4 regions of the Polaromonas sp. P1_F9 genome follow, and region 2 is predicted to be linked to each of the others. Evidence: predicted binding sites of a transcription regulator. Region 2 holds the regulator's gene; each other region holds the start of a gene.
The links. The regulator sigma-54, encoded in region 2, starts transcription at its own class of promoters, with help from an activator protein. The targets are predictions, from matches to a motif close to TGGCANGNAANCTGCTTT.
Positions count from the first base shown of each region.

Region 1: a site for sigma-54 is predicted at 4,676-4,693, ahead of AC1DYR_RS10285 (formate/nitrite transporter family protein). Genes of this name have one in related genera too.
Region 3: a site for sigma-54 is predicted at 3,817-3,834, ahead of AC1DYR_RS06710 (CmpA/NrtA family ABC transporter substrate-binding protein). Genes of this name have one in related genera too.
Region 4: a site for sigma-54 is predicted at 1,368-1,385, ahead of AC1DYR_RS15400 (pilin). Genes of this name have one in related genera too.

Region 1 covers NZ_JBFUBT010000003.1:287,036-295,405, reverse strand. Annotated here, with positions in the region: gene AC1DYR_RS10310 (ATP-binding protein) at 1-5, shown strand, start outside; gene AC1DYR_RS10305 (NADPH-dependent F420 reductase) at 115-744, opposite strand; gene AC1DYR_RS10300 (LysR family transcriptional regulator) at 851-1,780, shown strand; gene AC1DYR_RS10295 (ketopantoate reductase family protein) at 1,896-2,798, shown strand; gene AC1DYR_RS10290 (alkaline phosphatase D family protein) at 2,818-4,413, opposite strand; gene AC1DYR_RS10285 (formate/nitrite transporter family protein) at 4,852-5,664, shown strand; gene AC1DYR_RS10280 (bifunctional protein-serine/threonine kinase/phosphatase) at 5,727-7,472, shown strand; gene AC1DYR_RS10275 (LysR substrate-binding domain-containing protein) at 7,493-8,365, opposite strand.
Region 2 covers NZ_JBFUBT010000008.1:56,161-64,530, reverse strand. Annotated here, with positions in the region: gene AC1DYR_RS20200 (HTH-type transcriptional regulator ArgP) at 1-679, shown strand, start outside; gene AC1DYR_RS20195 (PsiF family protein) at 826-1,122, opposite strand; gene argS (arginine--tRNA ligase) at 1,258-2,943, shown strand; gene AC1DYR_RS20185 (SPOR domain-containing protein) at 2,986-3,618, shown strand; gene AC1DYR_RS20180 (thiol:disulfide interchange protein DsbA/DsbL) at 3,701-4,363, shown strand; gene lptA (lipopolysaccharide transport periplasmic protein LptA) at 4,523-5,149, shown strand; gene lptB (LPS export ABC transporter ATP-binding protein) at 5,164-5,955, shown strand; gene AC1DYR_RS20165 (RNA polymerase factor sigma-54) at 6,103-7,638, shown strand; gene AC1DYR_RS20160 (THUMP domain-containing class I SAM-dependent RNA methyltransferase) at 7,681-8,370, shown strand, end outside.
Region 3 covers NZ_JBFUBT010000002.1:318,731-327,100, reverse strand. Annotated here, with positions in the region: gene AC1DYR_RS06725 (ATP-binding protein) at 1-489, opposite strand, end outside; gene AC1DYR_RS06720 (ABC transporter ATP-binding protein) at 551-1,360, opposite strand; gene ntrB (nitrate ABC transporter permease) at 1,389-2,216, opposite strand; gene AC1DYR_RS06710 (CmpA/NrtA family ABC transporter substrate-binding protein) at 2,403-3,647, opposite strand; gene AC1DYR_RS06705 (ANTAR domain-containing response regulator) at 4,003-4,635, opposite strand; gene tsaD (tRNA (adenosine(37)-N6)-threonylcarbamoyltransferase complex transferase subunit TsaD) at 4,722-5,759, shown strand; gene AC1DYR_RS06695 (Hsp20/alpha crystallin family protein) at 5,897-6,298, opposite strand; gene AC1DYR_RS06690 (branched-chain amino acid ABC transporter substrate-binding protein) at 6,441-7,706, shown strand; gene AC1DYR_RS06685 (pyridoxal phosphate-dependent aminotransferase) at 7,764-8,370, shown strand, end outside.
Region 4 covers NZ_JBFUBT010000004.1:851,982-856,875, forward strand. Annotated here, with positions in the region: gene AC1DYR_RS15395 (PglL family O-oligosaccharyltransferase) at 1-774, opposite strand, end outside; gene AC1DYR_RS15400 (pilin) at 832-1,332, opposite strand; gene AC1DYR_RS15405 (GspE/PulE family protein) at 1,479-3,884, opposite strand; gene AC1DYR_RS15410 (3',5'-cyclic-nucleotide phosphodiesterase) at 3,881-4,672, opposite strand; gene AC1DYR_RS15415 (CHASE2 domain-containing protein) at 4,708-4,894, opposite strand, start outside.

The DNA of each region.
Region 1 (8,370 bases), on a different contig from region 2:
CCTGAAACACCCCAAAAAAAGGCCTCGAAAGGCCTTTTTTGAGTGTCAAAACGGGCTGCAGGCCAATAGGGACGAGCGCAAGCAGCTATTGATTTGATAGCGATTGCTGCGGCTTCAGCCGAACTGCACCAGGTTGAGAATGGGCAGCGGGCCGCCGGGGAACTGCGCCAGGCGTCCACCCACGGCCAAAGCGCCGAGGTCGATTCCCGAGAACCCGAGCTGGCTGATCAGCGCCGCCACGGTCGCCTTTGCCTTGGCGTCGTCGCCTGAGAAAAACAGCACGCGTTTGCCGCCCTGGTCGGCAGGGTCTGTGGCCAGCAGCTGGGCGACCAGGTGGTTAAAGGCCTTCACCACGCGCGCGCCGGGCACCAGCTCGGCAAACACTTCGCTGGAGGCTCGGCCGTTCAACTCAACGGGCCGCAGAGGAGGGCCTTCGACCGCGTTGTTGGCGTCAATGACGACACGGCCGCCAAAGTTGGGCAAACCGGCCAGCGCTTCAGGCAGGCGGCCCCAGTTGACGGCCACCAGCACGATGTCTTTTGTGGCGGCTTCCTTGACGGTGCCGGCGTGGATGGTGGGGCCGAGTTCGCGCACGATGTCTTTGAGCGAGTCCGGGCCGCGGCTGTTGGACAGCGTGGCATGGATGCCCTGGCGGGCCAGGGTTTTGGCAAATGCCGTGCCGATGGCGCCGGCACCGACGATCCCGATGCTGGGGGTGCTGGATGGGGTTGAGGGGGTAGACATAAATTCACTCCTGGGTTGTTGATGGGTGAATGATGGGTTTTTGATTGCCTTTTGATAAGCCGGCAATTGATTGAATTATTTTCAATCATTGCTTTAAGATGGGGAAATGGAAACCCTGGCCAACCTCGAATCGTTTGTGCGCAGCGCCGAAGGCCGCAGCTTTTCTGAGGCGGCACGGCGCCTGGCCCTGACGCCTGCCGCCGTCAGCCGCAACGTCGCCATGCTGGAGCGAAACCTGGGCGTGCGGCTGTTTCAGCGCTCGACCCGCAAACTCACGCTGACCGAAGCCGGGGAACGCTTCCTGGTCTCGATTGGCGGCAACCTCGACGCGCTGCAATCCGCCATCGCGGCCGTTTCCAGCGACAGCGGCACTCCCGCAGGTCAGCTTAAGGTCAGCATGTCGCCCACCTTCGGCACCGAGTACATCGTGCCTTTGCTGCCGGGTTTTCTGGCCCGCTATCCCCTGGTTCGCCCCGACTGGCACTTTGAGAACCGGCCGGTTGACCTGATCGCCGAAGGGTATGACGCGGCCATTGGCGGCAGCTTTGAGCTGTCTCCGGGCGTAGTGTCGCGCGCCTTGGCCCCGATTCACCTGGTCGCAGTGGCGTCACCCGCCTATATGGCCGCCCATCAAGCCCCAGCCGACCCTGCGGGCCTGGCGGCGCTCAACGGCATCGCCCTGCGATCCAGCGCAACGGGCCGGGTGCGCCAGTGGGTCATGCGCGATGGGGCGGGTGTGGAAGTTCCGGCAAGCCTCACCGAGTCGGTCGTCGTGAACGACCCGACGGCCATGCGCGCCGCAGCGTTGCTGGGCCTGGGTGTGGCGTTGCTGGGCGTGCCCGACGTACTGCCCGCGCTGGAACGCGGTGAACTCGTCAGGGTGCTGCCGCAGTGGTATGTCGATGCCGGCGCGATCTCGATTTACTACGCCACGCGCAGCCAGATGCCTGCCAAGACGCGCGTGTTTATCGACTTCGTCGTCGAGGCTTTCGAGCGTGACCAGCTGGCCCGGCGCTTTGCCGGCGGCCCCGCGTAGACCGCGGAAAGGTTCCCAAGAGGCCCGGTCGCCGGCAAGGGCGGCAGACTTCACCCACAATTCCTTTTTCCTCTTCCGTTTCCGTATCTGCATCTCACCGAAGGCAAAGACACCCATGACCCAATCCCTCAAAGTCGCCGTGATGGGCGCAGGCGCTGTTGGTTGTTATTACGGCGGTATGCTGGCCCGTGCCGGGCTTGACGTGGTGCTAATCGCCCGGCCCCGGCATGCTGACGCCATCCAGAGTGACGGCCTGCACATGGAAACCCGCACTTTCGACGAACACGTGCGCCTGGCCGCCAGCAGCGAACCCGCCGGCGTTGAGGGGGCTGACCTGGTGCTGTTTTGCGTGAAATCCACCGACACCGAAGCGGCCGGTGCATTGATACGGCCGCACCTGGCGCCTGATGCGCTGGTGCTGTGCCTGCAAAACGGCGTGGACAACGCCGACCGCCTGCGCACCGTGCTGCCGCAGCATGCAGTGGCTGCCGCCGTGGTGTACGTGGCCACCGAAATGGCAGGCCCCGGCCACGTCAGGCACCACGGCCGCGGCGAACTGGTGATCGAGCCGGCCAGCCGGAGCGAGGCCGTGGCCCAGGCCTTCATCGCAGCCGGTGTGCCGGTTGAAATCTCCAGCAACGTGCGCGGCGCACTGTGGGCCAAGCTCATCCTCAACTGCGCCTACAACGCGGTCTCGGCCATCGCGCAGCTGCCGTACGGTAAAACCGTGCAGGGCGAGGGCGTGAAAGACGTCATGCGCGACGTGGTGGCCGAATGCCTGGCCGTGGCGGAGGCCGAAGGCGTGCGGGTGCAGGGCGACATGCATCTGGCCGTGGACAAACTGGCCGGCAGCATGCCCAACCAGTTTTCATCCACCGCACAAGACCTGGCGCGCGGCAAACCCACCGAAATCGACTACCTCAACGGGCTGGTGGTCAGGCGCGGTGAGGCGCTGGGTGTTGCAACGCCGGCGAACCGGGTGTTGTGGGCCTTGGTGAAGCTGATGGAAGGCAAGTGAAGAGCCCGGGTGCTGCCGGTCAGGCGCGTTGTGGCGCCAGTGTCTTGGTGTAAAGCGACGCGCCGGCCAGGTCTTTCAAGGTGACCGTCATGGCCCTGGTTTTGGCATCAATGTCGACCTGCCCAAAAAACTGCATGCCGTTGGTGGGTGGCGCGTTCACTTCGGTGGGGGCCTTCTGGTACATCACCTGCATGCCGAAGGTGGCGTCGGTTTTGTTGGGCCCAAATCCACCGGCATTGAGCGGGCCCGACACAAACTCCCAGAATGGTGAAAAATCGTTGAACCTGGCCTTGGCCGGGTCGAAATAATGCGCGGCGGTGTAGTGAACATCGGCAGTCAGCCACACCACATTCTTGATGCCGGCACGCTTGATCTCGCGCAGCAGGCGCGCAGTTTCGATTTCGCGGCCCAGAGGTGCGCCATCGTCACCGTTGGCGATGGCTTCCCAGCGGCTGCGGCCGTCGCTGTCTTTGCCATCGTCCACATGCAGGCCGATGGGCATGTCGGCGGCGATCACTTTCCAGACCGATTTTGAGCGCTTGAGTCCGTCCAGCAGCCAGGCAATTTGAGGGCGGCCCATAAAGGCGCTTTCTTCGGTTTCGCTGGTTTGCAGGTTATGGCTGTTGGGGCCGCGATAGCTGCGCATGTCGACCACAAACATGTCCAGCAGGGGGCCTTGGGGCAAATGGCGGTACACACGCTCACTCTCCACGTCGGCGGTACGGCGTAGGGGCGCAAATTCATGAAAGGCCCTGGTGGCGCGCGCCACCAGCAAGGGCACATTCTTTTCCGTGTAACGCTTGTCAGCACCGAAGTCTTTGGAGTCCGACCAGTTGTTGGCCACCTCGTGGTCGTCCCATTGCCAGATTTGCGGCACTTCAGCTGCCATGCGGCGCACATTGGCGTCCATCAGGTTGTAGCGATAGCGGCCGCGGTACTCATTGAGCGTTTCCGCGACCTTGCTGACCTCTTCGGTGACCACGTTGTTCCAGAGGGAACCATCAGCGAGCTTGACCTGCGCCGTGATGGGGCCGTCGGCGTAAATCGTGTCGCCACAATGCAGGAAGAAGTCGGGGTTGACCTTTCGCATCTGCTCGTAGATTTTCATGCCGCCCCATGCCTCGTTGATGCCCCAACCTTGCCCGGCCGTATCGCCACTCCAAGTAAAGCGCACGTCGCGTACAGCCTTGGCCCCTGCGCCGGCAGGCAGACGCAGGTGGCCGGCCACGGCTTCAGACAGCACACGTTCGTTATGCAGGTCTTGCAATACCACCCGGTAGAAGATTTCCTGGCCCGCCGGCAGGCCCGTCAGGTCCACGCGCCCGGTGAAGTCGGTGTCCTCCATCAGGTAAGGGCCCCGCACGCGCGTGGCATTGGTAAAACTGGCGGTCGTTGCCCACTCCAGCCAAAGGCGTGAAGGCCGGTCGCTTCGGGTCCATATCACCGCGCCGTCCGCTTTTGGATCGCCGCTTTGAATTCCGTGGGCCATTTGGGGCCGCATGGCTTCGCGCGTGATGAGGGCAGGGGCTGACTGCGCCTTGGCGAGGCGGGGAAGCACCATGGCCGAGCCTCCCAACACGGCAGCAGTTGAATTAACAAATTGTCGGCGATCCATGGGTTTCTCCAGAAAAAGTAGTGGCGTTGGAGCGCCTATTCTTTTGGAAGGACATGTCAGCCTCATGAATCAGCTGGCCGCCGAAAAGCTGTGGTGCTGCCAGGTGCGGATCGCCCAAGCCAGCGCCTGGGTTTGCCAGGTCATGTACCGGTTGGCACCAAAATATTTGCCAACGGTGTTGAAATGCACAAATTTGGGGCGGCGCAGTGCTTCCTCAGGGCCTCCGGGGGCCGGCAAGGCCGGATTCGCGGTGTTTTGTTGGCGGCACGGTATGTGCTTGCATCCATCAGGTCAGGCTGACGAAGGCCTGCGCAGGGTGCAGCGAGTTTCGCGGTGCCCAATCGATCTGAATGGATAACGGCGTCCACTTCGGTCTTCATCTTTTGTTGAAGATCCGAGGTGGTTTTTTTTTGGCAAAACAGGACTTAGAGGGATCGTATGGCTTATTTAGTGCCTTCGGAATTTGTGACCAAGATGGTGGATGCGGGTGAATCCAAAATCTTCATGTCCACCCGCGACACCGTTATCCGGGCCTACATGGCTGGTGCCATCCTGGCCCTGGCGGCCTGGTTCGCTGTCACCATCAACGTGCAGACCGGCCAGCCCCTGCTGGGCGCCGTGCTGTTCCCGGTGGGGTTCGTCATGCTGTACCTGTTCGGCTTTGACTTGCTGACCGGCGTGTTCGTGCTGTGCCCGCTGGCGCTGATCGACAAGCGTCCCGGCGTCACGGTCAAGGGCGTTTTGCGCAACTGGGGCCTGGTGTTCACCGGCAACTTCCTGGGCGCCTTCACGGTGGCCGTGATGATGGCGATCTACGTCACCAACGGCTTTTCCACCGAGCCCAACGCCGTCGGTAAGGCCCTCGGCGTGATCGGCGAGAACCGCACGCTGGGCTACCAGAAATTCGGCGCCAACGGCATGCTCACCCTCTTCGTGCGCGGCATGCTGTGCAACTGGATGGTGTCGGCCGGCGTGGTCGGTGCGATGATCTCCACCCAGGTCAGCGGCAAGGTGATCGCGATGTGGATGCCCATCATGCTGTTCTTCTACATGGTGTTTGAGCACTCGATCGTGAACATGTTCCTGTTCCCGTCCGGCCTGCTGCTGGGCGCGCACTTCACCATCATGGACTACCTGATCTGGAACGAAATCCCGACGGTGCTGGGTAACCTGGTGGGCGGCCTGGCCTTCACCGGCTTAACGCTGTACGCCACGCACATTAAAACCGGACCATCACGTTCCTTTAAATAATCCGCCTCAAAACAAAAGCCCCCGCGCATCTTGCATGCGCGGGGGCTTTGCCGGTACCCCACATGGCCAGTGAACTGAAGATATCGGCAGGTCAGTATTCGGACAAGGGCCGCAAGGAAACCAACCAGGATTTCCACGGCATCTATGTGCCGAAAGAGCCGCAACTGAGCGCCAAGGGCATCGCCATTGCGCTGGCCGACGGTATCAGCAGCAGCGCCGTCAGCGACGTGGCCAGCCAGTACGCCGTCACTGGTTTTCTTGAAGACTACTACTGCACCTCGGAAGCCTGGTCGGTCAAGACATCGGCCGAGCGGATATTGAGCGCCACCAACTCCTGGCTGCATGCCCAAACCCAGAAAAGCCAGTACCGCTACGACAAGGACAAAGGCTATGTGTGCACGCTGAGCGCCATGGTCATCAAGTCGACCACTGCGCATATTTTTCATGTGGGCGATTCACGCATTTACCGCCTGCGCGGCAAGGCGCTGGAACAACTGACCAACGACCACCGTGTGTGGATTTCCCAGGGGCAAAGCTATCTGGGCCGCGCGCTGGGCTTCAAGCCGCAGCTTGAGATCGACTACCAGACCCAGCAGGTGGAGCAGGGGGACATCTTTTTGCTGGCCACCGACGGCGTGTACGAACACGTCAGCGAATACGACATGGCCGGCCTCATCCACATCTGCGCTGACGAGCCTGGCGGGCTGGATATGGCAGCCAAATCCATCGTCGAAAAAGCCCTGGAGCGGGGCAGCGGCGACAACCTCACGGCGCAGATTGTTCGCGTTGATGAGCTGCCCAACGGGCAGGCCGGCGAGCTGCTCCAGCAGCTGTCGGGCCTGCCGCTTCCGCCCATCCTGGAGGCCAGGACGCAGTTTGACGGCTACACCATCGTCCGCGAAGTGCACGGCAGCAGCCGCAGCCATATTTACCTGGCCACTGACAACGACACGGGCGAGCTCGTCATCCTGAAAACGCCGTCGATAGATCTGGGCGGTGACCCGGCCTACCTTGAAAGGTTTTTGACGGAAGAGTGGATCGCCCGGCGCATCAACAGCGCGCATGTGCTGAAGCCTTATGTACCGACCCGAAAGCGCCACTATGTGTATGTGGCCACCGAATATATCGACGGGCAAACGCTGAGCCAGTGGATGATCGACAACCCCCGGCCCGGGCTGGAAGCGGTGCGCGGGCTGGTGGAGCAAATCGCCAAAGGCCTGCGCGCGTTTCACCGGCTGGAGATGCTGCACCAGGACCTGCGGCCCGAGAACGTCATGATCGACAAGACCGGCACGGCGAAAATCATTGACTTCGGCTCAACCCGCGTAGCCAGCCTCATGGAAGCAGACCCCCCCGGCGCGCACGAGGACATTCTGGGCACGGCCCAGTATTCGGCGCCGGAGTATTTTGTGGGGGAGGGCGGCACCACGCGCTCAGACCTTTTCTCGCTCGGGGTCATCACCTACCAGATGCTGACGGGCAAGCTGCCCTACGGCGCCGAAGTGGCCAAATGCCGGACCCGGGCCGCACAAAGCAAGCTGCGCTATGACTCCGTGCTGTACGAAGACCGTGACATACCCGCATGGATAGACGGCGTGCTCCGCAAGGCCGTTCACCCCGACCCCGCCAAGCGCTATGGCGAGCTGTCGGAATTTTTATACGACCTGCGCCACCCCAACCAGTCATTCCTGGACAAGACCCGCCCGGCTTTGCTCGAGCGCAACCCGGTGGCTTTCTGGCGGGGTGTTTCCCTGATCCTGGCTGTGGTCGTTGTGGTGTTGGTGGCGTTGAGGCCTGCCGGCGGGTAGGGCCGCAACTTGCCCTTGTCTCAGACCTGCTCCGTCGTCGCTTGCGCCAGCAGCCAGGTGCGAAACACCTCGAGGGCTTCGAGCCGGGCCGACTCTTCCGGGTACACAAGGTAGTAGCCGCGCGTAGACACCCATTGCTTCTTTGAGAGCCGACGCAACCGGCCGGTTGCCACCGCATCGCTGGCCATGAAATCAGGCAGCAGCACTGCGCCCAGGCCCACCACTGCAGCATTCAGGGCCATCGACATCAACTCATAGCGCGGCCCCTCTTGCCCGGTACCGATTTCCATGCCGGCGTGGTCGAACCACTTTTGCCAGGCGTCCAGTACCGTCGTGTGGTGCACCAGAGCGGATAGCGGCGTACGGGAGGTCAGCGACTTTCCGTTTTTGGCAATCCATGCCGGTGCGGCATACGGGGCCATGGCCAGGGGCAACACAAAGTCGTTGTGCAGGCCCAGCCGTTTCCCGTCGCCAAATTCGAGCGAGGCATCTACCGGCATGCTCTTGAAATCCACCGAGCCCACGCGGGTGGCAAAGTTGAGGGTAATTTCGCTGTACGCGCGGGTGAAGTCCGGCAGGCGGGGAATCAGCCAATAGCTGCCCAGCGATGCGCCGACCGACAGCGTCAACGAACCCCCGCGCCCCTTGAGCGCCATCACATTGGCCGTTGCGCGCTCAAGGCGCTGGAGAATGGCGCTGACTTCGTCCAGGTAATAGCGGCCGGCCTCTGTCAGGACCACCGCATCCCGGCGCCGCACAAACAGCTTGAGGTCAAGGCGGCTTTCAAGCGCCATGATCTGGCGGCTGACTGCGCCTTGTGTCAGGTGAAGCTCTTGCGCTGCTGCAGTAAAAGACCGTAGCCGCGCGCTGGCTTCAAGGCACAGCAGGGACATCGTGG
Region 2 (8,370 bases):
GCTGCAGGGCGGGGGAAAGCCCGCGCGCCTGCAATGCCTCAGCGTGGCGGTGAACGCTGACTCCCTGAGCACGTGGTTCTTGCCGGGCGTGGCCTCAGCCCTGCACGCTCACGGCCTGCTGCTCGATGTCGTGGTGGACGACCAGGACCACACCCACGAAGCGCTGAAAAGCGGAGATGTCACGGGCTGCGTGACTGCATTGGCGCAGGCCATGCGGGGCTGCGTGGCTGAACCGCTGGGCGTGATGCGTTACCGCTGCATGGCCTCGCCCGCGCTGGTGGCGCAGTGGAACGAGCCTGCGGCGGGGGGCAAGGCTGCACCAAGCCGCCTGGCCCATCGCCTGCTGGCCAGCCCCGCCGTGATCTTCAACCGCAAGGACGCGCTGCAGGACACTTTTCTCGAACAGCATTTCGGGCTGCGCGACGCGCTGTACCCGCGCCACTTCGTGCCGGCGGTGGATGCATTCGAGCTTGCGCTGGAGCTTGGCATGGGCTGGGGCATGGTGCCCGACCTGTTGCTGGCCGCGCGCACCCGCAAGCCGCCGCTGGAGGAAGTGCTGCCGGGCTGCACGGTCGATGTGCGGCTGTACTGGCAGCACTGGGCACGTGAACCCGCTGCGGCGCAACGATTGACGCAGGCGGTCAAGCAGGCGGCACAGGGGCAGCTGCTGCAGGTGTGACGGTGCGTTTATAGACAACAAGTACCGCTTGCGCTTTGTAGACAAGCGCAAGCTGCTATCGAATTAATAGCATCCAGAAAGAATTTTGGCGCAAAAAAGCCCGCCATAACATCCATGGCGGGCTGGTTCGGCTTGATACGGCTGGCTTACTTGCTCAGGCATTCCTTCATGAAGGCTTTGCGCTCGTCGCCCTTTTTGCCCTTGGCTTCGACGTTGCAGGTCTTCATTTTGGTTTGCTGCGTTGGCGCTTCCTTCTTGGCGCTCAGGCACTCTTTCATGAATGCCTTGCGCTCATCGCCCTTCTTGCCTTCAGCGTCCTTGTTGCAGGCGCCCATTTTGGTTTGCTGTGCGGTTTTGGCTGGAGCGTCCGCGGCGTGCGCCACCGGAGACAAGGCCATCGAGACGGCAAAAACGGCGGCGATCAGGGATAACAGCTTTTTCATGGTGGCTCCATTGGGTTGGGGAAACAGGTTTGAGTTCCGGCTGGAATTCCAACACATAACGCCGCGGCGGGCAAATTCGATGACCGGGTATCTGCGGGCTCCGGACGGCACATGGCTTAATCGTAAAATCGGCCCATGCTCTCGATTAAAAAAGACCTGCTCGCGGCTCTGGCCGCGGGGCTGGAAGAACTTTCCCCCGGCGCAGGCGACAAAGCTGCCTTTGAATCCCCCAAGGTGGCGGCCCATGGCGACTTCGCCTGTACGGCCGCCATGCAGCTGGCCAAGCCGCTCAAGCTCAACCCGCGCCAGGTGGCCGAGAGCCTGCGCGCCAACCTGCTCAAGCAGCCCGCGTTTGAACGCTGGGTAGACGCCATCGAAATCGCCGGCCCCGGTTTCATCAACATCCGCCTCAAGCCCGCCGCCAAGCAGGAGACCGTGCGCGAAGTGCTGGCCGCCGGCGCGCAGTTCGGCGTGCAGCCGGCCGACCCGGCACGCAAGATGATCGTCGAGTTCGTCTCGGCCAACCCGACCGGCCCTCTGCATGTGGGCCATGGCCGGCAGGCCGCGCTGGGCGATGCCATCTGCAACCTCTTCGCCACGCAAGGCGCAAAGGTCTGGCGCGAGTTCTATTACAACGACGCGGGCGTGCAGATCCAGACGCTCGCCACCAGCACGCAGGCACGCGCCAAGGGCATCAAGCCCGGCGACGCCGGCTGGCCCGAGTCGGCCTACAACGGCGACTACATCGCCGACATCGCGGCCGACTTCCTGGCCAAAAAAACCGTCAAGTCTGACGACCGCGAATACACCGCTTCGGGCGACGTGGAAGACATCGATTCGATCCGCCAGTTCGCCGTGGCCTACCTGCGCCACGAGCAGGACCTGGACCTCAAGGCCTTCTCAGTCAAGTTCGACAACTACTACCTAGAGTCCAGCCTGTACAGTTCGGGCCGTGTCGACACCGCCGTGGCCAGACTGAAAGACGCCGGCAAGACCTACGAGCAGAACGGCGCGCTGTGGCTGAAGTCGACTGATTACGGCGACGACAAAGACCGCGTGATGAAAAAGAGCGACGGCAGCTATACCTACTTTGTGCCGGACGTGGCCTATCACCTGGCCAAATGGGAACGCGGCTTCGGTAAGGCCATCAACATCCAGGGCATGGACCACCACGGCACCATCGCCCGCGTGCGCGCCGGCTTGCAGGCCGCCGGCGAAGGCATTCCCCAGGGCTACCCCGACTACGTGCTGCATACCATGGTGCGTGTGGTGCGCAATGGCGAAGAGGTCAAGATCTCCAAGCGCGCCGGCAGCTACGTCACCCTGCGTGACCTGATCGAATGGACCAGCGCCGACGCGGTGCGTTTCTTTTTGCTCAGCCGCAAGCCCGACACCGAATACATCTTCGACATCGACCTGGCACTGGCCAAGAACAATGAAAACCCGGTGTACTACGTGCAGTACGCGCATGCGCGCATCTGCTCCATCCTCACCACCTGGGCCGGCCAGGGTGGCGATGAAGCCAGCCTCAAAGCTGTCGACCTCTCGGCGCTGGACAGCCCTCAGGCGCAGTCATTGATGCTGCTGCTGGCCAAGTACCCCGACATGCTGACCAACGCGGCTGATGGTTTTGCACCACACGACGTGGCTTTTTACCTGCGGGAACTGGCGGCAAGTTATCACAGCTATTACGATGCCGAGCGCATCCTGGTGGACGACGAAGCTGTGAAGCTTGCCCGTCTGGCGCTGGTCGCCGCGACCGCGCAGGTGTTGCACAATGGCCTCGCAGTGCTGGGCGTGAGCGCCCCGCGCAAGATGTAAACCATGCGAATTTCAGGACAAGACAATGAACGTGGGCAAGGTATGAATACACAACGAGGCGGAACCCTGTTGGGTTTGATCATTGGCGCGCTGATCGGCCTGGGCGCGGCGCTGGCGGTGGCGGTTTACATCACCAAGGTGCCGGTTCCGTTCATGAACAAGAGCCAGGCACGCAATCCCGACAGCGACGCGGCGGAAGCCAAGAAAAACAAGGACTGGAATCCGAACGCCCCGCTGGCCGGTAAAAACCAGCCCAAGCCGCCGCCTCCGGCAGCGATTGAAGTGCCCGGTGTTCCAGTACCCGACCCCTCCGCCGGGCCCGCACCCAGGGCCGCCGCTTCAGCGCCGGCCAAAGTGGCCAAACCAGCGCCTGCCGATCCGCTGGGCGATCTGGCAAAGGCCAAGGTCGAAGGCCTGTCGTCCGGTCCGGGCGCGGATCCCTTCAGCTATTTCATTCAGGCCGGTGCCTTTCGCACGCCGGAAGATGCGGAACAGCAACGCGCCAAGCTGTTGCTGCTGGGCATGCAGGCCAAAGTGACGGAGCGCGAGCAGGCCGGCCGCACGGTGTACCGCGTGCGCCTTGGCCCTTTCGATAAAAAGGAAGATGCCGACAAGGCCAAGGAGCGCCTGGACAACAATTCGATAGAAACGGCCCTGGTCAGGGTCCAGCGCTGACACTTTGATGGCCGACTGAACTTTTTCAGGGGCCGCAGTACCAACGAGTACGAGTATTCCCGTCATTCAGGAGAAAAATTTGATGCAACGCCGTGAGTTTTCGCTTTCCGCCGCCTCGGTGGCCGCTGCTACGTTGGGCGGCGCCACGCTGTCCACCGCGGCGCATGCCCAAGCCAAGGCTTTCAAGGACGGTACGGATTACCTGACGCTGGACAAGCCCGCGCCGACCGAAGCCCCGGCAGGCCGGATTGAAGTCGTGGAATTCTTCTGGTACAGCTGCCCGCACTGCCACGCCTTTGAGCCTCAGCTCGAAGCCTGGATGAAGCAATTGCCAAAAGACGTCGTGCTCAGGCGCGTGCCTGTGTCCTTCCGCCCGGACTTTGAACCCCAGCAGCGTCTTTATTACGTGCTCGAAGCCATGGGCAAGGTCGAAGAACTGCATAAAAAGGTGTTTAACGCCATTCACGTAGAAAAACAGCCGCTCAATACCGCCGATACGGTCGCCGTCTGGGCCGAAAAGCAAGGCCTCAACAAGGCCAAATTTGTGGAGTTGTACAACTCCTTTTCGGTGACAACCAAGGCACGCAAGGCCACGCAACTGCAGGATGTCTACAAGGTTGACGGCGTTCCCGCGCTGGGCATCGCCGGGCGTTACTACACCACGGGCACCATGACCCAGACCATGGCGCGAGCCCTTCAGGTTACCGATTACCTGATTGGGCAGTCCCGCAACGCGAAAAAATAAGGCCCGGCAAAGCCACGCCGGCGCCGCCCTTTCGAAAACCCGCCCCTTGCACGGCGGGTTTTTTTATGGCTTTTTATGCCCCTACTTTTTCGGAGTAAGTCATTCCCGCAGCTGGCATGGCTACAATGGGCCAACACCAAGCAGCAAGATTCGTGCCTTATGAAACACCCCATTTTTTCCCTCATCCTGTCAGCCATCCTGGCGCTGGGGGCAGCTTTCCCGGTCTGTGCCGAAAAAGCCGACCGGGACAAGCCCATGAACGCGGAGGCAGATGCCCTGCGTTATGACGACCTGAAGCAAACCAGCGTTTTTACCGGCAATGTGGTGATCACCAAGGGCACGACCATCGTGCGCGGCGAGCGCGTTGACGTCATGCAGGATCCCGAGGGCTACCAGCAGGCGGTGTCCATCGCGGCGCCCGGCAAGCTGGCGTTCTACCGGAAAAAGCGTGACGGCGTAGACGAATACATCGAGGGCGAAGGCGAACGCATTGAATATGACAGCCGCGCCGACCTGGTGAAGTTCATCAAGCGGGCCGTGGTGCGCCGCTACAACGGCGCCACCCTGGTGGACGAAACCACCGGCGGCCTGATTGTTTACGACAACAACACCGACGTCTTCACCGTGGATGGCGGCGCGCAAAACCGTACGGCCAGCAACCCCACTGGACGGGTTCGCGCCATGCTGTCACCCCGCGCGACAGCCTCGGCACCCGTCGCGGCGCCGCCCGCAGGCCCCGCCCCGGTTCTGCGCCCCAGCACGACGCTGGGCAATGAAAAGAACTAGAAAGACCTGCACAGATGGATGTGGTGACTGACACTTCAGCGGCCCCGGTCGCTCCTTCCCCGACCCCCAGCCGCCTTGTTGCGCAAGGTCTGCAAAAATCGTACGGCAGTCGCAAGGTGGTGCAGGACGTTTCGCTGTCTGTGCAAAAAGGCGAAGTCGTGGGCCTGCTGGGCCCCAACGGTGCGGGTAAAACGACCTCGTTCTACATGATCGTGGGCCTGGTACGCGCCGATGCAGGCGAAATCTCCATCGATGGCGAGTCGGTCGAGCACATGCCGATTCACCTGCGCGCCCGCCTGGGCCTGAGCTACCTGCCGCAGGAAGCATCTATTTTCCGCAAGCTCACGGTGGAAGAAAACGTGCGTGCCGTTCTGGAGCTGCAGCTCGACAAAGCCGGAAAACCGCTGGGGCGCGCAGACATTGAGTCGCGGCTCGACGCCCTGCTGCAGGATTTGCGGGTAGATCATTTGCGCAATTCACCGGCGCCAGCTCTCTCGGGCGGTGAACGCCGCCGGGTCGAAATTGCGCGGGCGCTGGCAACCCAGCCGCGCTTCATCCTGCTGGATGAGCCCTTTGCCGGTATCGACCCCATTGCCGTGATCGAAATCCAGCGCATCATCGGCTTCCTCAAATCGCGCGGCATCGGCGTGCTGATCACCGACCACAACGTGCGTGAAACACTGGGCATTTGCGACCACGCCTACATCATCAGCGACGGCCATGTGCTGGCGCAAGGCACACCGTCCGAGATCGTGAATAACGCCGATGTGCGCCGCGTCTATCTCGGCGAACACTTCAAGATGTAGAGATGACTCCCCCCCGTTGTCGCTCACTTCGTGTAGCTCCCTCCCCCCTCGAGGGGGCGGCGCCTGCGGCCTGGCAAAGCCAGATCCGCGGCCCCTGCTTGAAAAATTCTTTCCGCTCTTTTATCAACGAGCCAAGTTAAACCTCCAGTGAAACAAGGTCTGTCACTCCGCGTCTCGCAGCATCTTGCGTTGACGCCCCAGTTGCAGCAGTCGATCCGGCTGTTGCAGCTGTCGACGCTCGAGCTGAGCCAGGAGGTCGAGCAGATGCTCGATGAAAACCCGTTTCTGGAAGTGTCGGAAGAGACGGCGGTGCGCGAAGAGTTTGGGCTGGAGCACATCAACACACCGGTGAGCCAGGACAGCCGCGAGTTTGAATCTGCTACGGATTCGATAGCTGGCGGCACAGACGAGACTAGCGCTACAGCCCCAAATGACACCGAAGTCAGTGCGGAGCCCAAGCTCGAGGAAAGCTGGGAAGGCGATGGCACGGTAGAAACCACGCCCGACGACAGCGAGTGGGGCAGCGATGCGCCGCCGCGCAAGAATAACAATGAAGAGAGCGAAGCCGAGGCGTCTGACCTGACCGGCAGCCATGAATCGCTACAGGACCACCTGCACCGTCAGTCGCTGAGCCTGCGCCTGTCGGAAGAAGACCGCGCCGCGCTGCACTTCCTCATTGAGTCGCTCAACGACGACGGCTACCTTGAAGACAGCCTGGCGTCGCTCGCGGCCGGTCTTGCAGGAGATGACATGGCGCAGGCGGAAGAGCTGGAGCAGCGTTTTGCGATGGCGCTCAAGCTGCTGCACCACATGGAGCCGGCCGGTGTCGGTGCGCGCAACCTGGCCGAATGCCTGAGCCTGCAGCTGCTGGACTGCAAGGACTGCGAAGAAACCCGCGCAGCCATTGCCATGTGCAAGCAACCCATGGAGCTGCTGGCCAAGCGCGACGTCAAGCGCCTGTCGCACCTGTGTGGGTTCACCGAAGCCGCCATCAAGGGCGCGATCACGGTGATTGGCCGGCTCGACCCCAAGCCCGGGCGCCGCTTTGTGAACGTGGAGCGCAACCTGATCGTTCCCGACGTCATCGTCATCAAATCGGGCCGGGGCTTCAAGGTTTCGCTCAATGGCGACGTCATGCCGCGCCTGCGCGTGCACGACATTTACGCCAATGCCCTCAAGCAGCACAAGGGCCAGGGTGGCCAGGCCTTGCAGCAGCGCCTGCAGGAAGCCCGCTGGTTCATCAAGAACATCCAGCAGCGCTTTGACACCATCCTGCGCGTGAGCAGCGCGATTGTGGAGCGGCAGAAAAACTTCTTCACACACGGCGAACTCGCCATGCGCCCGCTGGTGCTGCGCGAAATTGCCGACGAGCTGGGCCTGCATGAGTCCACCATCTCACGCGTGACCACGGCCAAGTACATGGGTACGCCCTTCGGCACCTTCGAGCTCAAGTATTTCTTTGGCTCCGCACTCGGCACCGAAACCGGCGGCAATGCCTCCAGCACGGCGGTGCGCGCGCTGATCAAGCAGTTCGTCTCGTCCGAAAGCCTCAAGAAGCCTCTCAGCGACAACCAGATTTCCGAGATGCTGAAAGAGCAGGGCATTGAATGCGCGCGCCGCACCGTGGCCAAGTACCGCGAAGCCCTGCGCATCGCGCCCGCCAATTTGCGCAAATCACTCTAGCCGCCCGATCAGGCCGCGCAGCCCCGCCCCTCAAAGTCAGTCATGAATCAACTCCAACTCTTTCTACCGTGCGCCGCAGGTGTCGAAACCTTGCTGGCCACCGAGGTCAAGCGTGTCACCGGTATCGACGGCAAAGCCTGGCGCGCGGGCGTGCAACTGCAGGCCTCATGGCGCGACGCCCTGCAGCTCAACCTGCACAGCCGCCTGGCGCAGCGCGTGCTGATCGAGCTGCAGCACAACCAGTACCGCAGCGAACAAGACCTCTACAACGCTGCTGCCAACGTGGCCTGGGAAATCTGGTTCACGCCCAAACAGACCTTCAAGGTCGAGATCACCGCCCAGCACAGCCCGCTGCAAAGCCTGAACTTCGCGGCGCTGAAGATCAAGGACGCGATTGCCGACCGCTTTCGCGCCAAGTTCGATGACGTGCGGCCCAGCGTCGACACGCGCTGGCCTGATGTGCGTATCTACGTGCACCTGACGACCGACACCGTTACGGTTTATATCGACACCTCGGGTGAGCCGCTCTTCAAGCGCGGCTGGCGTGAAGACAAGGGCGACGCGCCGCTGAAGGAAACGTTAGCCGCTGCCATGATCGCCGCCAGCGGCTGGGACCAGCTCTGCAAAGACGGCGTGCCGCTGTACGACCCCTGCTGTGGCTCGGGCACCATCGCGATTGAAGCCGCGCAGATCGCCTGCAACATCGCACCCGGTATCAATCGCCGTTTTGCC
Region 3 (8,370 bases), on a different contig from region 2:
CAGCTCGAAGTAGGGCTTCCACAGCGCGTCCACCTTATCCTCCAGCTCGCGGCCCCGGCTGGACACCACGGGCTCCAGGTACACCGGTTTGCCGTCGCCGCCGGGAATGGTGCCGCCTTCGCGGAATGCGACATGGGAGGCCTGGAAGATCTTTGCGCCTGAACGCAGCTCGGCCAGTGTCTCGGGCTTGTAAGGCGTGCCCGCCACCCGCATGGCGTCGAGTTCGAGCAGGGTCCGCGCGACACGCTGCGAAACATAGCGCTGGCGGCCGGAAAGGTTGATGGCCACGGTGTCCTGGTCGATCTTGAACGAGGTGTAGAAGTTCAGGACCAGCACCCCCAGGTCAAACAGCAGGAAAAGCGCGACCGCGATGATGATTTCACGGTACTTCCCGAGCGAGGCGAGGCCGCTCGAGCGCACAGGCCGCGTGCTGGCCGGTGCACCATAGGCGATTCTGTCGGCGCCGGGGATTGGCAAAACTGCAGACATTAAAAACCTCCCTTTGAAAATCCCGGAGCGGCTTGTTTGCCGCTTTTCCGGTCTGGCCTTTTCAGGCCGCTTTTTCGACGTGGCCCTGGCGGGTGTAAAGGAAATCAATCACGGCTTTGCGGTAGCCCAGGTAGCGGATGTCTTCGGCCAGCGCCACGCGGGAACGCGGGCGGGGCAGCTCCACCGGCAGCACTTCGCCGATCGTGGCAGCGGGACCGTTGGTCATCATCACAATGCGGTCGCTCAGGAGGACCGCTTCGTCGACGTCGTGGGTCACCATGACCACCGTGCTTTGCGTGGTGGCGACGATTTGCAGCAGTTCGTCCTGCAGCTTGGCGCGGGTCAATGCATCAAGGGCGCCGAAAGGCTCGTCCAGCAGCAATACTTTGGGTTCCATCGACAGTGCGCGTGCAATGCCGACGCGCTGCTTCATACCGCCCGAAATTTCGCCGGGACGTTTTTGCGCTGCCGGCGTCAACCCGACCATGGCCAGTGCGGCGTCGGTGCGGGCCTTGAGCTGGGCCTTGTTTTCAGTGGCTGCAAACACCCGCTCGACGGCAAGGTAAACGTTCTCGAAGCAGGTGAGCCAAGGCAGCAGTGAATGGTTCTGGAATACGACGGCGCGTTCGGGGCCGGGACCGGCGATTTCGCGGTTGGCGCACAGCAAGCTGCCTTCGGTGGGCGTGGTCAGGCCGGCAATCAGGTTGAGCAGCGTGGATTTGCCGCAACCGGAATGGCCGATCAGTGTGACGAACTCGCCCTTGGCTACCGTGAGGTTGATGTTCTGCAGTGCGCAGAACGGCCCCTTTTTGGTCTTGAAGGTTTGCTCGACGCCCTGGATTTCGATGTACTTGGTAGTGAAGGATGTCATGGCTTCGTTCTCCTTTTGTTCGAGCGGTTCAGTTCTTGACTTCTTCAAACGTGAAGGCTGTTGCAAGCTTGATCAGTGCGAACTCCAGCACCAGCCCGACGATGCCAATCACGAAGATCGCGATGATGATGTTCTTGACGTTGAGGTTGTTCCACTCGTCCCAGACCCAGAAGCCGATGCCGACGCCGCCGGTCAGCATCTCGGCCGCGACGATGACGAGCCAGGCGGTGCCCACGGCAAGGCGCACGCCGGTCAGCATGTAAGGCAGTACGGCGGGAAAGAGGATCTTGGTGACGATCTTCCACTCGCTGAGGTTGAGCACACGCGCCACGTTCATGTAGTCCTGGGGCACGCGCTGCACGCCGACAGCCGTGTTGATGATCATCGGCCAGATGGAGCAGATGAAGATGGTCCAGATGGCTGCGGGGTTGGCGCCCTTGAAGACCAGCAGACCAATCGGCAACCAGGCCAGCGGCGAGACCGGGCGCAGCAGGCTGATCAGCGGGTTGAACATGCGGCTCAGAAAGTTGAAGCGCCCGATCATGAAGCCGACCGGGATGCCGACGACAGCCGCCATGCCGAAGCCCATGGCCACGCGCTTGAGCGAAGACAGCACGTTCCAGCCCACGCCCTGGTCGTTAGGCCCCTTGCTGTAGAACGGATCACTGAAGATCTGCACCGCCTGCACAAAGGTGTCTTTGGGCGAGGGAATGCTGCCGGCCGTGCCCATGAAAACCAGTTCCCAGATCAGCACCAGCAAACCCAGGCCCAGCAGGGGGGGCAGGACGCTGAGCCAGAGCCAGGAGGCATCGCCGGATGGCTTGGTGATTGGGGTGGGTTTTGTTGGGGCGTTCATGCTGTTTTGGGCTGTAGCGCCCGTTGGATGAGTGCCACCAGCTATCGAATTGATAGCGGCGGCATCTCTGGGCCTTTCGCTGCTGCGGCTTGCCGGGGCGGCCGCCTCCAGCGGGGTGTGAAATACTGCACTGACCATGGCGTCACCTCTTTACGTGGGAAGGTTGAATGACTCGAGCGTGACTGTTCAGGCGTGAATCTTGAAGCTGTCGGCGTATTTCTTCGGATCCTTGCCGTCCCACACGGTGCCGTCCATCAGCTTGCTGCTGCGCATGATCTCCTTCGGAACGCTGGCCTTGGCCGCCGTGGCTGCCTGCTTGTAGACGTCGATGTGGTTGATCTGCTTGGCAATGCCCAGGTAGTCGGGGTGATCCTTGATCAGGCCCCAGCGCTTGTGCTGTGTGAGGAACCACATGCCGTCGGAGAGGTAAGGGAAGCTCACCGCGCCGTCGTTGTAGAACTTCATGTAATTGGGGTCGTCCCAGGTCTTGCCCATGCCGTTCTGGTAGCGGCCCAGGATGCGCTGATTGATGGCGTCCACGCTGGTGTTGACGTAGCTCTTGTCGGCCACGGTTTCGGCCATCTTGTTCTTGTTGGAGAGGCTGGCGTCAATCCATTTACCGGCCTCGATGATGGCGGCGGTGACGGCGCGCGCCGTGTTGGGATATTTCTTGACGAAGTCGGCGGTGGTGCCCAGCACTTTCTCGGGGTGGTCTTTCCAGACGTCCTGGGTGGTCACAGCGGTCACACCGATGCCGTCGATGATGGCGCGGTGGCCCCAGGGCTCACCCACGCAGAAGCCGTCCATGTTGCCCACGCGCATGTTGGCCACCATCTGCGGCGGCGGCACGGTGATGACTTTGGCGTCCTTCATCGGGTTGATGCCGTTGGCGGCCAGCCAGTAGTACAGCCACATGGCGTGCGTGCCGGTGGGGAAGGTCTGGGCGAAGGTGTATTCGCGCTTGTCGCTGGCCATGAGTTTGGCCAGGCCGGCGCCGTCTACGGCGCCCTTGTCTGCCAGTTTTTTGGACAGCGTAATAGCCTGGCCGTTGTTGTTGAGCGTCATCAGCACAGCCATGTCCTTCTTGGGGCCGGCTGTGCCCATGTGGACGCCGTAGACCAGGCCGTAGAGCACGTGGGCGAAGTCCAGCTCACCGTTGACCAGCTTGTCGCGCACGCCGGCCCAACTGGCTTCCTTGGTCGGGATGATCTTGACGCCGTATTTCTGGTCAATGCCCAGCACCGAGGCCATGACCACGGAGGCACAGTCGGTCAGTGGAATGAAGCCGATCTTGACTTCCTTCTTCTCTGGTGCGTCCGAGCCCTGGGCATAGACGGCAGCGCGCAGGGCGGGGTTGATGCCCACGGCGCCTACGGCCGCGGCCTGAAGCACGGTACGGCGTGTCAGCGAAGATTTCAGCAGTTCAGTCATGTCAGCGGCTCCTGATGGTTAAAACGAAAGAAAAAACAAAAAAGGCGCTCGACCCGGGCAACACGTTGAACGTGATGCAGGGTGCGAACGCCTTTGTTCCTTGGGGGCACCACACACTTCGCCATTGAAGTGCTGTGCCGGTTGGCCATCCTTGACCAGTGCCTAGGGCATTGCAAAAGCTGTGCCAGCGATGCTGAGTGCTGTGAAAGAGAGTCGCTTTAAGAAGGGAAAGTGCCCCGGGTGCACTGCCTGCTCCAGTGGCTGCGGGGAAAGGCGGTGCGAGGCGGTGGTTTGATGCTTGCACCGTATTTGTGCGGTGCACCAATTGAGGGTTACCCGATATCAGGCCCGGTATTCATCCCAGCAAATCCAGAGCGTCGAGCATGCGCTGGGCGACTTCGCCCAGCCGCAGGCCCTTGTCCATCGCTGCCTTGCGCAGCTTTTCGAAGGCAGCCTGTTCGGTCAGGCCCTGGCGCTGCATCAGCATGCCCTTGGCCCGGTCTATGACTTTTCGGTCATGAAGCTCTGTTTTGGCGTGTGCCAGTTCCTTGCGCAGGCCCTGCTCGTGTTCAAAGCGCGCCATGGCCACATCCAGGATAGGCCGAATGCGGTCCGGAGAGAGGCCGGCCACCACATAGGCCGACACGCCGGCGGCGACGGCATCCTTGACGTGGCTGGTGTCGTTGTCGTTGGTGAACAGCACGATGGGCCGGCGGGCGTCCCGCGTCGCCATCACCACATGCTCCAGCGAATCGCGGGCCTCGCTTTCGGCGTCCACGATGATCATGTCGGGTTGCAGCTGCGCCAGGCGCTCATCCAGGAAGGTATCGGCCGGGAGCACCGCGACGATGTTGTAACCGTTTTCCAGCAGGCCGATACGCAGCTGGCGCGAGCGCTCGGCCAATTCCCGTGCATGGGCGTCATCGGACACGGACTCCAGCAGGTCCGGGGCGATGATGACAAGGCGCAGGGATTGGGACGGTGTCATGCGCCAAGCGGTGCAAGAACCGTGCCCCTGCCGACTCCGCGGCCCTGCTGGTATGGGGAGTTCTCTCCAAACCTTACACTTCAAAGATGAGAGTTCTTGGAATCGAATCGAGTTGTGATGAAACCGGTGTGGCGCTGGTGGATGCCAGCGGCAGCGGTGTGCCGCGTTTGCTGTCGCACGCCTTGTTCAGCCAGATTGACATGCACCAGGCTTATGGCGGTGTGGTGCCGGAATTGGCCAGCCGGGACCATATCCGGCGCGTTTTGCCGTTGACCCACCAGGTGATGGCGGAGGCGGGCAGCAACCTTGCACAGGTAGATGTGGTGGCCTATACGCGGGGCCCCGGGCTTGCGGGGGCACTGCTGGTGGGGGCGGGTGTTGCTTGCTCGCTGGCGGCGGCGCTTGGCAAGCCGGCGATGGGTGTGCATCACCTGGAAGGGCATTTGCTGTCGCCCTTTCTGAGCGCCGACCCGCCCGAGTTTCCTTTTGTGGCGCTGCTGGTGTCTGGCGGCCATACCCAGCTGATGCGCGTGGACCGGGTCGGCAGTTACGAATTGCTCGGTGAAACCATTGACGATGCGGCGGGTGAGGCTTTTGACAAGTCGGCCAAGCTGATGGGCCTGCCTTACCCCGGAGGGCCGCATCTGTCGAAGCTGGCTGAGGGCGGTGACGGCGCGGCCTTCAAGTTGCCGCGGCCTTTGCTGCACAGCGGTGACCTGGATTTTTCCTTTGCCGGGCTCAAAACCGCGGTGCTGACGCAGGCCAAAAAACTGGGGCCGGATCTGGAAAGCCGCAAAGCCGATCTGGCCGCGTCTACGCAGGCGGCCATCGTTGAAGTGCTGGTGAAAAAATCACTCGCAGCCATGACGCAAACCGGGTTGAAGCGCCTGGTGGTGGCTGGCGGCGTGGGCGCCAATGCGCTGCTGCGCAGCCAACTTAATGCCGTGTGCAAACAACGAGGCATCCGCGTGCATTACCCCGAGCTGCATTTATGCACCGACAACGGCGCCATGATCGCCCTGGCGGCTGGTATGCGCTTACAGGCCGGCCTGGAAACACTGCAACACGGCTACACCTTTGACGTGAAGCCGCGCTGGAGTTTGGGCGAACTGACTATTGCGTGAACCCTGAAATCGGCAAGTGCCCTGGGTGCTCTCCCCTCCAGCAGGGGCCGCGGAACCGGCTTTGTCGGGCCGCAGGCGCAGCGGCCCCCACGGGGGGAAGGGAGCTACACGCAGTGAGCGACCGTGGGGGGCTACATTCACTGGATGTCGAGATGCGTCACGTTGCTGACAGGGACCTTCTTGCCCAGCGTCAGCGTCAGCACGCCATTCTCAAGTTTGGCTGTGCTGGACGCGGTATCGATCTCCAGAGGGAAGCGCCATGCGGCCTTGATTTTGCGGGGTGCGTCTTCCTTGCTGGAGACACGAACCACGTCGCCTTCGATGCCGATATCCAGTTGTTCGCGGGCCAGGCCGGGAACGTCGAATTGCAGGGTATATGCCTTCTCGAGGTCTTCCACGTTGGCAGCCTTGGCGGCGCCGGTGTCAGACAGCGATGAGAAGGTGTCGTTGAGGAATTTTTCCAGGGCGCCGTTGCTCACGACGGGTGCGTAGTGGCGATGAAAGGCGCGGGCAGGGCGATGGGCGAGAGAGTAAAACATGGCTATTCCTTGATGGATGAACAAGGGGTGTTTTCCCCTTACACTGCGCGGCGCTCACCGTGATTGCCGCATGCTCAGCAGTTAGGTGTTCATCCGATTTATTCAAGCCAGATCAAAATCAAAAGCAGGGCTTATTTTTTTTATGCGTCATCTCTTGAAACGCCTGTTCACGGCACTATGTCTTTCCGCCTCCCTGGGTGCCGGTGCGCAGACTGCGAGCCAGCCGCCGGTGCGGATCGCACTCATCGAAAGCCTCTCGGGCGCCTTCGCCAACACCGGCGAAGCGGTATTCCGCAATCTGGTTTGGGCGACCGAGCGCGTCAATGCGCGCGGTGGCGTCAAGCTGGCGGGCGGGCCGCGTAACCTGGTCGTTGAGCGCTACGACAACAAGGGCCAGAACGAAGAGGCGCTGGCGGCATTGCGCTCGGCGATCGACGACGGTGTGACCATCATTGCGCAGGGCAATTCATCCGCGATTGCGGCTGTGCTGATCGACGCCATCAACAAGCACAACGAGCGTGAGCCGAACAAGCGTGTGCTGTTCCTCAATTACTCGGCGGTCGACCCGATCCTGACGAATGAAAAGTGCAGCTACTGGCATTTCCGCTTTGATGCGCACGCGGATATGCGCATGGCCGCGCTCATGGACGTACTCCGGGACGACAAGGCGCTGAAAAGCATTTATCTGATAGGCCAGGACTACAGTTTCGGGCAGGCCGTGCTACGCGAGGCACGCAAGCAACTGGGTGCGCAGCGACCCGACGTGCAGATCGTGGGCGACGAGTTGCACGCGCTGGGCCGTGTCAAGGACTTCATTCCCTATGCCGCGAAGATCAAGGCCAGCGGAGCGCAGGCAGTGCTGACGGGCAACTGGGGCAACGACCTGACGCTGCTGATCAAGGCGGCAAGGGAGGTCGGTTACGAGGGCAAGTTCTATACCTTTTACGGTAACGCGCTGGGCGTGCCGGGCGCGCTGGGCGATGCCGGCGTAGGCAAGGTGATCGCGGTGGCCGACTGGTTCCCGAATGAGGCGGGCGCGCAGTCCGAATCCTTCTACCAATCCTTTCGCCAGCGCTTTCCCAAGCCTCAGGACGACTATGTGCACATGCGCATGCAGCTGATGATTGAGGCCCTGGCGCAAAGCCTTGACAAGGCGGGCAGTGCTGACGCCGGCGCGGTGGCGGCGCAGCTTGAGCGCAGTACGGTAACTTTTGCGGGCCACAAAGGCGCGATGCGCTCGGCCGACCACCAGTTCCAGCAGCCGCTGCTGGTGGCGTTGATGGGCAAGCAGGGTTCGCCGGGTGTGAAATTTGACGTGGAAGGTTCCGGCTACGGCTTTCGCGTCATCAAGACGATTTCGCCCGAAAAGGCCGAGCAGCCCAACAGCTGCAAGATGGTCCGGCCCTGAGTTCAAATTGGCTGATTGAATGACTTGAATTGAAGCCGGCAGGCGGACGGGCTATCCATGAGAAAAACAGTTTTAGATCTTGAAGAATCGATGATCCGCCAGGTGGCCAACGCCGGCATGGGGCGCGATGACGTCCTCAAGTTCTGGTTTGGCGAGAGCGATGAGGTCACGCCCGCGTTTATCCGCGATGCGGCGGCTGCGTCGTTGCAGCAGGGCGAGACTTTTTATGCGCAAAACCTGGGGCTGCCAGAGCTGCGGGAGGCTATTGCCAATTACGCGACGGGCCTGCGCTGTGCGGGGGCCGCGCCGATTACGGCCGAGCGCATCGCGGTGACTTCCGGCGGCGTCAATGCGCTGATGCTGGCGGTGCAGGCGCTGGTGGATGCCGGCGACGAAGTCGTGGCCGTGACGCCTGTCTGGCCCAACCTGACGGCCCAGCCGGCCATCATGGGGGCGCGGGTCAAATGCGTCAGCCTCAAGCCTGTGGCAGGCGAGTGGCGGCTTGATGTGGCCGAGCTGCTGGCCGCCATCACGCCGAAAACCAAGCTGCTGATCGTTAACGCCCCCAACAACCCGACCGGCTGGACGCTGTCGTGCGCCGAGCAGGAGGTCATCTTGGCGCATTGCCGCAATACGGGCACCTGGATTCTGGCGGACGAGGTGT
Region 4 (4,894 bases), on a different contig from region 2:
ACGCAGTTGGCATCGCTTACGCAACGGTACATATAAAACCAAAAGCCAAGCCCATGCCAACAAGACAGAGCGGGAGCCGGTCATGACCAGACCCAATGCCAGCAAAAGGGCCGCGCCCATCGCAACCGTGGCTTGTATTTTTCTTGCTTCGAATAAAAACAGCAGCCCAGTCAGGCCGAGTAGCAATAACGTGGCGAAATGATTCGGCTGAGCCAGATTGGCGTAGACTCGTGCGCCCGGCTCAAGGCCAATTACAAAAATCGCGAGCTTGCCCAGATCCAGCCATTGGTGAAACGCGATGCCCATGGACACAATTGCCGCCATCGAAATGGCGAGCCACAGACCTGTAACGCGCGTCAGATCAACCGGACGATCACCATGAGGCTTGACATAGCGGGAGCCCGTGAAAACGGCGAGTCCGAACCCCAGGAGGTACAAAAATGCCATCACCGCATCGCCTCTAAAGGCCACCAACCCAAAGCAGTATTGCACTATAGGCACTATCGCCAGAACCCAGGCAGCGCACGATAGTAGCGGCACACTTTGCACGCGATAGATTGCCGCCCATAAGGTTAGGGGCAAGAACGCCAAGGCCATCGTCCACTCTTGATGGGCGGTAAGCCAGGGCGAATAGTGGTTAGGCAATAAATACGCAAAAAATGCCAGGGCCGACAACCACGTGAAAGCCCTCTGTCGTACCCAGGTTTCCGAGATCAACTTGTAAACTCCCATTGATATTTTTAGGGTCGCGCCAAAAATAAAACGGCGCGTCATTCGACGCGCCGTTTTACATGCAATACCGGGCTGCTGTTTTAGGCAGCAGCGCTGCAATTAACCCCTGCAAGAACCTGGCAGGTATTTGGTAGGTGTTGGAGCTGTTGTTCCAGGACCGCAAACCCATTTGTAAATGGTTGCACCGACATCGGTGCTGGCAAGTGCCGTACTGGAATCCTTGAACGGAACCAGCTGGACCTGCGTACTGGCGGCATCTTTCAGATCGGTAGCAGGTTGCGTAACCACAGTAATCACACCAGCGGCAGTGGTCGAGATTTGGTAAACATATTTCGTGGGCGCACTTGCGGCTGTCGGAGTGCTGGCATTCTTTTCACAGCCCCAGTTATTGGCCGTAGGAAGGACCGTGCTGGCGGAAGATTGCACAGTTTCAGTGATGCTGGTACGGCACTGTGATGCAGCCAGAATCACTTCAGACACTTTTGCACGAATGGTGTAGTCCTGGTAAGCAGGCAGCGCCACCGCAGCCAGGATACCGATAATCGCCACGACGATCATCAATTCGATCAGGGTAAAACCCTTTTGGATTGAACGTTTCATAAAAACTCCTTGGTTAAAAAAACTAGCTCAACTTCTCAGCAGTTTTTATGCCACGTTAAAGAGCCTTCTTTTTCGTGATTTTTGGACCGTAAAAGACTGACAACTTACTTTTTTGACCCGTACCCCAAAATCTAACGACATTTTTGTCACTTGATACAAACGGATCGGACCATCTTGAGATCCGTCAAGCCCATGAGCACTTTTTCCATGCCGTCCATCTTGAGCGTGCGCATGCCGCTGTTGACAGCGCTTGCAAACAGCTCCGCTACGCGAGCCCGCTCCTGGATCAGTTTTTTGGCAGCGTCATCCGCAATCATCAGTTCATGCAAACCAACCCGGCCTTTGTAGCCGGTTTTGTTGCACTTGTCGCAGCCGACCGCGCGGTACAAGGTCAGTTTGTCGTCTTTTCCGTAGCGCTCCATCCAGTCTTCATACAGCTTTTGTGACTCGCCGCCAGGATCGGCCTTCCAGGCTTCGGTATTACGCAATTCTTCCGAATATTCCTTGATGAAATCCTTGACTTCCTGCGCACTCGGTTGATACGCCTCTTTGCAGTCGCAGAGTTTTTTGGCCAGGCGCTGGGCCAGGATACCCAGCAGCGCATCTGCAAAATTAAAAGGATCCATACCCATGTCCAGCAAGCGCGTAATGGATTCAGGGGCGGAATTGGTGTGCAGTGTCGAGAAAACCATGTGACCCGTCAGTGAGGCCTCCACCCCCATGGCCACGGTTTCCTTGTCTCGCGATTCTCCGACCATGATGATGTCGGGATCGGCTCGCAGGAAAGCACGCATGACCAGCGCGAAGTCGATGCCCGCCTTCCGGTTGATTTGCACCTGGCGCAAACCCTTCTGTGTAATTTCCACAGGGTCTTCGGCGGTCCAGATTTTGGTATCCGGCGTGTTGAGAAATTTCAGGATGGAATGCAGCGTGGTGGTCTTGCCGGAGCCCGTGGGGCCACATACATAGAAAAGGCCGTAGGGTTTAGAAACAGTTTTTTCCAGTCGCTCTTTGTTGTGTGCCGTCAGCCCGAGTTTTTCAAGTGGAATCGGTTCGCCCGCGGCCAAAATCCGCATAACCACATCTTCCACGCCACCGGCGGAGGGAATCGTAGCCACACGCAGCTCGATGTCGAGTGGGCCGTATTTTTTGAACTTGATCTTCCCGTCTTGCGGTTTGCGCTTTTCAGAAATGTCAAGGTCGCACATGATCTTGAGCCGCGTGACCATGGCCTGGCGAAACTGCGCCGGCACTTCAATGTAGGGCTGCAAGGTACCGTCAATGCGAAAGCGGATACCGGTTTTGGCCTTGCCCGGCATGGGCTCGATATGAATGTCCGACACCTTCTGGTTATATGCGTCGATGATGACCTTGTTGACGAATTTGACCAGCTCATTGTCGGCCGCCGCAGACTCCAGGGAAGAGTCATCACTGGACTCGCTCTCCAGCGGCGAGTCCATGTCTGCAAGCAGTTGGTCGATGGTGCTACTGTCTGCAGCCATGCCAAAAAGCTGTCCCAGGGTCTCCTCAAATTCCGTCTGGGTTGTAACGCGGTAAGAAAATTTGGAGACGCGGGGAAACACCTGGGGAACCACGCGCGCCCCTCGCACTGCTTCCGGATCCACACACATGATCACGAGGCCGTCCGTGGTTTCCTCCAGTGGAATCCAGCCTTGCTGTTCAATGAAGTCCCGTTTCAATGCTCCGTGCAGCATTTCCGAGCGGATCCGCCCGGCATTGAATGGTTCGTAGGCAACGCCGAAAAATTTGGCGAGCGACGCACCGATCTGGGTAGGCCGAATGTGGAAGCTGGCCATCAGCATATGCTCGACCGACTTGCCCTCTTCTCGAGCCTGGAGGATGCATTGCTGCAACTCTTCCTGAGACAACACGCCCTCGGTCACGAGACCGTCATATTTGGTGGCTTTGCGCCTTTGGCTGTCCCCTGCTTTTTGCATGCGCTGACGTATGGCAATACCCAAAGTCTTGCATAGCTGCAGTGCTCCGTCTTCCTCAAGCTTTCCAAAAGGCTGATCGCTCCGGTTGTTGATAACCTGCAGAACGCCGTACAACGTGTCTCCGTCCATGACGGGCGCCACCAGCATCTGCTTGGTTCTATACCCGGATCGCTTGTCGACTTCCTGGAGAAAGCTCAATGCAGGATGAATTTTCTTCAGTGCCTCCTCATCGTAGACGTCCGCGATATTCACCATCTGGCGAGCCATGGCTACGTATCCCGCAATGCTCTGAGCACTAACCGGAAGTTTCAGGTCGCGGCTGGTATTGAGCCCCGTCTTGACCTTGGAAACAATGGAACTGCGGTCTTCGTTGACTGCATAAAGTGTTAACCGGTCCGCATTAAAAAGCTTGCAGATGTCCTGGCTGGCCTCAAGCATGATCTGCTCGACATTTTCCGTCTCATGAATCCGGTTGGTAACTAGCTGAAGCTGCCGGAAATACAGGGCTTCAAAAGTAACGCCCCGCTCCTGGGGAGGCAGCATTTGCGAGTCAAAAAACTCATCCTGGGGGTCACGTTGCAATACGGCACTCATAGCTCAAACTCCTGACCCGCCCTCAACCACCGGATGTCGTGCGATACATTCGGGCCAAACGGGCGGGTTTGGTCAAAACGCTGTATCTCGGCCATGATCAGGTCGGTCTCGGCCGGCTTGGTATGGGTAATGTAGATGGGATAACTGTTTCCTCGCTCGATGCAATCGAGCTCATTGGCAAGCGCATGAGGAGAAAGATGTAGGCTCCGCTTGGCAAGGTCGCGCTCTCGATTGCTAAATGCCGTTTCGATGACCAGCATGGCAACCTTTATCTGATTAATGCGGGCCCACAGAGCCGGGTTCTGTTCCGTGTCGCCCGTGAACACCCAATACCCCTTGCCCGTGGCCACCGCATAGCCTGCAGCCGGAACGGTATGAACGGCAGGTAGAACCTCTATTTGCTTACCAGCCAATAACAAGGTTTGTCCGATTTCCAGAGGGTGAAAACTGACAAACGGGGCCTCGGGGCTGGGAATGCGGGAAAAGTCGGGCCAAATGGTGTTGTTGAAAATATGCGCCTTCAGTGCGTCAATCGTGCCCTGCAGCGCATGAATCTGGATAGGTGTTGTTCTCCGGGCTGCAATGGCGTCCACCATCAACGGTAACGCGGCCACGTGATCGAGGTGCGAATGCGTCAACAGGACATGGTCAACACCAGCCATCTCATCCAGCGTGAGATCTCCCACTCCCGTACCGGCATCAACCAACAAATCATGGTCAAGCAAAAAAGACGTGGTCCGGCAGTCTTTGGCAATGGCTCCCGAGCAGCCGAGTACACGTACTTTCATGAGGTTTTCCGGTTGGCCTGACTTGGAGGACTGTGCTATTTGGTTTCGAAATTGGTTGCGCCATCCCATTCCGGATCAAAAGGCAACAGCCTCATAGAGGCTACACGCTCCGCATACAGCCGGTAAAGGAACTTTTTGCCATTTATCCGATGTAAATTAAGCAATTGCACATCGCATTGATCCCAATCCTGCGCGCGGTAAGCTTTTAACGCCATTCCCCAG